Regions from separate parts of the Arthrobacter sp. 10T419 genome, predicted to be linked through region 2. Evidence: riboswitches for the same ligand, from Rfam matches in the RefSeq annotation. Region 2 holds a riboswitch; the other holds the start of a gene.

Region 1 (3,399 bases), on a different contig from region 2:
GGTCGGGGCGCTGATGTCCCTCGGCGCGGCCATCGGCCTGCTGCGGTTCCCCGACCTCATGAGCCGGATGCACGCCGCGACCAAGCCGCAGGTGCTGGGGCTTTTCCTGCTGCTCTGCGCCGTGGGGCTGCAGCTGCGCACCTGGTGGGTGTGGCCGGTGCTGGTGGTCGCGTGGATCTTCCAGCTGCTCACAGTGCCGGTCTCCGCCCACATGGTTGGCCGCGCCGGCTACCGCACCAAGCACCTGCACCCCGAGCTGCTGAGCGCCGACGAGCTGGAAGCCGTGGTGCAGCAGGCGGCCGGCAAGCGCGGATTCACGGACGACGACGACGAGTAACGCCGCCGGCGGCGATATGGCTTAGACCAGGTCCTGGGTCTTGGCGAAGCGGGTGATCGCCCGCTGCGTGCCGCGGTTGGCGAGGACCTGGATGATGGCGCTGACCGAGGCCGAAATGAGGGCGAAGGTCAGGGCCTGGCGCAGGGTGGTGGGGACGTCGTCGTCGTGGCCCTTGGGCGGTTTGTTGCCGGTGGTCTTTTCCCAGACGGTGTCGACTACCTTGGTGCCGACGAAGCCGGCGAGGAGGCTGACGCCGGTGCCAAGCAGTTTGATGAAGATGTTCATACTTCGTACTCCTTGCGGGAGGAAACAGGGCTTCCCCTAGCCTAGCGTCCCCGGGCGGCCGAGGATTTCGGTCAGTGCCTCGACCACCAGCTCGTGGTCGTCCTTCTGCGGCAGCCCCGACACCGTGACGGTGCCTACCACCCCGGTTCCGCGCAGGTAGATGGGGAACGAGCCGCCGTGGGCTGCAAACTCCCGCTGGTCGAACCAGGCGTTGTCCTCGATCCTCTGACCGGCAGCACGCGCCCGCAGGCCCACCAGCAGCGACGGGACTTCATACCGCACCGCGGTGCGCTGTTTGGCCTTGATCCAGCGCTCATTGTCCGGGGTGGCGCCCTCCAGTGCGGCGTGGAAGAGGACCTGATCGCCCTTGCTGATGTCGATGGCGATCGGGTAGGAGCGCTGGCGGCCGAGTTGGACCAGGAGGAGGCCCAGGTCCAGCGCGTCGTCCTTGCTGAAGGACCGGAACTGCAGTTCGTCGATTTCGGCCAGGATGCGGCCGATGAGCGCGGCCAGGGATCCCGGCGGCTGTGGTTCCGCGGAGTCCGGGTCGTACTCGGGGGAAGGCACTGGTGCGTCGCTCATGGGACTCAGCTTCCGTTAGGTGGCCGCCGCTGCGCAAGCCCAACTGACTCGCAGTTGTTGCCGCTATGAGCCCTCAAAAAGACAACGACTGCGAGTCACTTGGGAGTGCCGCCGGGTGTAAACTGAGCCAGCCCACAAGGGCGATTTAGATACGACAGGGGAGCGCCGCCGTCGGGCATCACTGGAGAAATCCAAGGTAACCGTAGGTGGGCGCTGAGAGTGCGGACAGCCGCAGACCCTCGAACCTGATCCGGTTAGTACCGGCGCAAGGGAGTCGAGTTCTCAGGGTGCCCGGCACCCGTGGCGAAGGCCGCGGTGCCGCCGGAGCACCCTCCCCTCCTGTTCCTCAGGAGGACGATATGACTGACATTTCTGCGAAGCAGACACTGACCACCGGCAAATACAGCTGGCGCGTGGTCGACATTGTGGTGGCCGCGTTGATCGCTGTTGCCGGCGGTGTGATTTTCTGGGCCTGGTCCCAGGGTTCCAACCTTGTTTCCGTCCCGCTCAACGCGGTCTACCCGCCGCTGACCGGGCTCTACGCCGGCGGCTGGATGATCCCGGCGGTGCTGGGCATGCTCGTTATCCGCAAGCCCGGGGCGGCGCTGTTCTGCGAAGCGGTGGCCGCCACCGGCGAGCTGATCATGGGCTCGCAGTACGGCACCACCGTGCTGATCTCCGGCATCCTGCAGGGCCTGGGCGCCGAACTCATCTTTGCCGCGTTCCTGTACAAGAAGTTCAACCTTCCGGTGTCCCTGCTGGCCGGTGCCGGCGCGGGCCTGTTCTGCGGCCTGAACGACTCCTTCCTGCCCTGGGGCTGGAACATCGCGTACGAAACCGGTGACAAGCTCGCCTACATCGTCTTCTGCGCCATCTCCGGAGCGGTGATTGCCGGGGGACTGTCCTGGCTCGCCACCCGCGGCCTGGCCAAGACCGGGGTGCTGGCCTCGTTCGGGTCCCGCAAGGCGGCATCGGAACCCGTCTTCTCCTGATGCCCGCACACGCATGAGGTCTGTCGACGACGTACGCCCGGCCGCGGTCAGCGCCCGCGGCTGGGGCTGGCGGCACGCCGGCCGGGCCCGGCCCGCCGTGAGCGGCCTGGACCTGGACATCCGTCCGGGCGAGCGCGTGCTGTTGCTGGGCCCGTCCGGCGCCGGCAAGTCCACGCTGTTGCACGCCCTGGCCGGTGTGCTGGGGGACAGCACTGCGGCAGCCGCGTCCGCTGCTGCTTCCGCTGATGCTTCCGCTGATGCCGAGGACTCCGATGAGACCGGCAGCCTGCTGATCGACGGAGCCCCGCCCAGGGCCCGGCGCGGGCGGGCCGGGCTGATGCAGCAGGACCCGGAGACCCAGGTGGTGCTGTCGCGGCTCGGCGACGACGTGGCCTTCGGGGCCGAAAACCTCTCGGTCCCCCCGGTGGACATTTGGCGGCGGGTGGGGGAGGCGCTCGACGACGTCGGGCTGGGCGGCCTGCCGCTGCAACACCCGACGTCGTCGCTCTCCGGCGGCCAGAAGCAGCGGCTGGCGCTCGCCGGGATCCTCGCGATGCGGCCCGGGCTGCTGCTCCTCGATGAGCCCACCGCCAACCTTGACCCGGCCGGTGTCCTGGAGGTCCGCGACGCCGTGGGACGGTGCCTGGACAAGACCGGGGCCACCCTGGTGGTGGTGGAGCACCGGGTTGCTGTCTGGAAAGACCTTGTGGACCGGATCGTCGTGCTGCAGCCCGGATCCGCCACGGACTCCGCCGTGCTGCTGGACGGGCCCCCGGACCTGGTCCTGGAGCAGGCGCGGGACATGCTCATCTCCGCCGGCGTCTGGGTGCCGGGCCATGTGCCCGCCACCCGGGCCCGCCGCGGCCGAACAGGACCGGAAGGGGACGCCGGGGCCGGCCAGCTGCTGCTGGCCGCAGAGGAACTGGCCGTGTCCCGCGAACGGCCCCGCCGCACCGGTTTGCTGCGGGGCTTCAGCACGGTAACACCCGTCCCGGTGCAGTCCGGCATCACGGCCCGGGTCCGGTCCGGCCAGGCGTTGACCGTCACCGGCCCCAACGGTTCCGGGAAGTCGACCTTCGCCCTGACCCTGGCAGGCCTGCTCTCCCCGGTCTCCGGCGCGGTGTCCGCCACCACCGAGCTGAGCGCCGGCGCAGGCATCGATCCGTACAAATGGAGGGCCCAGCAGTTGATCGCCAGGATCGG
Region 2 (3,399 bases):
GCAGGTTCAGCCCGGGTGCCGGTGCCAGGTGGACCAGCGGCTTGAGCTTGCGTCCGAGGTAGAGCCCGCCGTCCTGCTCGGCAACGATGTCGAGGCCGAGGGCGCGCTGGTAGTAGTCCGTCATCAGCTTCATGTCGCCGACCTTGAGCATCACGGTGCCCATGGTGAGTTCGGCAGGAAGGAGATCCTGGGTGCTGGCTTCTACGGTCATTGAAACGCTCCGGTGGTTCTGTGGCCCCCGACCTTCGGCGACCCTCGTAGAGTTAAATTACTTGAAGCTTCAATTTATTCCTAATGGCCGGGGATGCTCCCCTGTACCAGTTCGCCGCGGAGCACGATGCCCCTGAGCTCGCGCAGGGTGCCGAGATTCCCGCGCGGATCCTCGGCGCAGACCAGGACGTCGGCACTGGCACCTTCTGTGATCGCGTCGGCTCCGAGCCAGTCGCGGGCGGCCCAGGCCCCTGCGTCGAGGGCGGCGCCGGCGGGGAGCCCGGCGTCGTGCAGGGCCTCAAGTTCGTCGACGATGCGCCCGTGCTTGATCACACTCCCCGCGTCCGTCCCGGCGTAGATGGCGACCCCGGCCTCGTACGCCTCGAGGATCCGTTCGGCGCGGCGTTCCCAGAGCCCCAGCATGTGCGCCGCGTAGCGGGGGAACTTTGCCTTGGCCTGGGCCGCAATGTCGGGGAAAGTGGCGATGTTGATCAGGGTGGGGACAATCGGGACACCCTGTTCGACGAAGCGGGGCAAGTGCCGGGGAAGCAGCCCGGTTCCGTGTTCGATGCAGTCGATGCCGGCGTCGAGCATGTCATCGAGGGTGTCCTCCGCGAAGCAGTGCGCCGTGACGCGGGCGCCTTCGTCGTGGGCGGCCCGGACCGCGTCCCTGACGCTCCGGGCCGGGAAACTCGCAGCGAGGTCGCGGGCGTCGCGGTCGATCCAGTCCCCCACCAGCTTGACCCAGCCGTCCCCCGCGCGGGCCTGCTTGCGTACGGCCTCCACGAGGTCCTCGGGTTCCACCTCGACGGCGAAGCCCCGCAGGTACCGCCGCGTCCTGGCGATGTGCCGCCCGGCGCGGAGGATGCGTGGCAGCTCGCGCCGTTGCTGGATCCAGCGGGTGTCGTGAACGGCGCCGGCGTCGCGGACCAGCAGGGTACCGCCGTCGCGATCAGTCAGGGCCTGCCGCTCGGCAACTTCCTCGGGGACATCCCCGCCGGGCCCGAGCCCGATGTGGCAGTGCGCATCGACCAGCCCGGGGATCACCCAGCCGTCCAGGACCAGGTCCGGCGCGGCCGCGGGGCGCCGGAAGGTCAGGCGGCCGTCCACGGCCCACAGCCCGCGCCGCTCTTGGTCGGCTCCGGTGAGGACCGGGCCGCTGAACTCGATGATGCCGCTCATGGCCTAAAGCCTAATCCGCATCGCGATCCGCGGGCCAAGCCCGTCCAGCCCCCACGGCCCCTCGACGGCTTCCCGTCGGCCTGTGGTAGCTTCGTCTACGACCACACGGGTGCCCTTGCAGGGGCTGAGATCGGGCTGATGCAGCCTGCGACCGTTGAACCTGTCCGGGTAATGCCGGCGAAGGAAGTGAGTATCTCTTTGAGCGCAACAAATCCACAGCAGAGCCCTGCCCAGAATGGGAACAGCGCCGCAGCATCTACCGTGACGCAGTCCCTGAAGTCGCATGCCCTCGCGTACGTCGAGGACGGCGGGATCCGCGTCCCGGTAACCGAAATCGCCCTGGCACCGTCCCCTGGCGGCGTCGGGAATCCTCCGTTCCGGGTCTACCGCACCGCGGGCCCGGGCAGCGACCCGATGGTGGGACTCGCCGCTTTCCGCCGTGACTGGATCGCCGGGCGCGCGGACACGGAGCCGTACAGCGGCCGGGAACGCACTCTGCTCGACGACGGCAAGTCCGCGGTCAGGCGCGGCGCCGCCTCGGCTGAATGGCGGGGCGCACCGCCCGAGCCGCGTCGCGCCGTCGAAGGCCGAACGGTCACCCAGATGCATTATGCGCGGCACGGCATCGTGACACCGGAGATGCGTTTCGTCGCGCTGCGGGAGAACTGCGACGTCGAGCTTGTCCGCGGCGAAGTCGCCGCCGGCCGGGCCATCATCCCCAGCAACATCAACCACCCGGAGTCCGAGCCGATGATCATCGGGAAGGCGTTCCTGGTGAAGATCAACGCGAACATCGGCAACTCCGCGGTAAGCAGTTCCATCGCCGAGGAGGTCGACAAGCTCCAATGGGCCACGCAATGGGGGGCGGACACGGTGATGGACCTTTCGACCGGGGACGACATCCATACGACCCGCGAATGGATCATCCGCAACTCGCCCGTCCCCATCGGCACCGTCCCGATCTATCAGGCACTGGAGAAGGTGAACGGCGAAGCAAACGCCCTGACCTGGGAGATTTTCCGTGACACGGTGATCGAACAGTGCGAGCAGGGCGTCGACTACATGACGATCCACGCCGGGGTGCTGCTGCGGTACGTCCCGTTGACCGCCAACCGGGTCACCGGCATCGTGTCCCGCGGAGGTTCCATCATGGCTGGATGGTGCCTTGCACACCATCAGGAGAACTTTCTCTACACGCATTTCGACGAGTTGTGCGAAATTTTCGCCCGCTACGACGTCGCCTTCTCACTCGGCGACGGCCTGCGACCGGGGTCGACGGCGGACGCCAACGACGCTGCCCAGTTCGCCGAACTGGACACCTTGGCGGAGCTCACGCAACGGGCCTGGGACTTCGATGTCCAGGTCATGGTGGAGGGCCCGGGACACGTGCCGTTCCACCTCGTCCGGGAAAACGTGGAGCGCCAGCAGGAACTCTGCAAGGGCGCGCCCTTCTACACGCTGGGGCCGCTGGTCACGGATATCGCACCGGGCTATGACCACATCACTTCCGCGATCGGCGCTACCGAGATCGCCCGCTACGGGACCGCCATGCTGTGCTACGTCACGCCGAAGGAGCACCTCGGTCTGCCCAACAAGGACGACGTGAAGACCGGCGTGATCACTTACAAGATCGCCGCCCACGCCGCCGATCTTGCCAAGGGCCACCCCGGAGCGCACGAACGTGACGATGCCCTATCCAAGGCCCGGTTTGAATTCCGTTGGTGGGACCAGTTCGCGCTGTCCCTGGACCCGGTGACGGCTGAGGCATTCCACGACGAGACTTTGCCGGCGGAGCCGGCTAAGACAGCCCATTTCTGTTCGATGTGCGGGCCGAAGTTCTGCTCCATGCGGATCAGCCAGGACATCCGGGACGAATACGGTTCGGCGGATCCCCGGGCAGCCTTGGCACAGCTGGCGGACGGAATGCGGAGGAAAAGCGACGAATTTCTGGCGGCCGGAGGCAAGGTCTACCTGCCCGAGCCCACCGTGGGCGCACAGTCAGCGGCA

The links. A riboswitch is a leader RNA that binds a small molecule or an ion and turns the genes downstream of it on or off. The one in region 2 is predicted to bind thiamine pyrophosphate.
Region 1: linked by a shared signal. The riboswitch ahead of AC1DBD_RS00185 (ECF transporter S component) and the one ahead of thiC (phosphomethylpyrimidine synthase ThiC) in region 2 are both predicted to bind thiamine pyrophosphate.

What each region holds. Positions count from the first base shown of each region.
Region 1 covers NZ_JBFTHF010000001.1:39,963-43,361, forward strand. The annotation lists gene mnhG (monovalent cation/H(+) antiporter subunit G) at 1-337, shown strand, start outside; gene AC1DBD_RS00175 (DUF4235 domain-containing protein) at 359-622, opposite strand; gene AC1DBD_RS00180 (heme-degrading domain-containing protein) at 659-1,204, opposite strand; TPP riboswitch at 1,351-1,494, shown strand; gene AC1DBD_RS00185 (ECF transporter S component) at 1,564-2,196, shown strand; gene AC1DBD_RS00190 (ABC transporter ATP-binding protein) at 2,210-3,399, shown strand, end outside.
Region 2 covers NZ_JBFTHF010000002.1:164,909-168,307, reverse strand. The annotation lists gene AC1DBD_RS04365 (VOC family protein) at 1-211, opposite strand, end outside; gene AC1DBD_RS04360 (amidohydrolase family protein) at 292-1,392, opposite strand; TPP riboswitch at 1,488-1,595, shown strand; gene thiC (phosphomethylpyrimidine synthase ThiC) at 1,564-3,399, shown strand, end outside.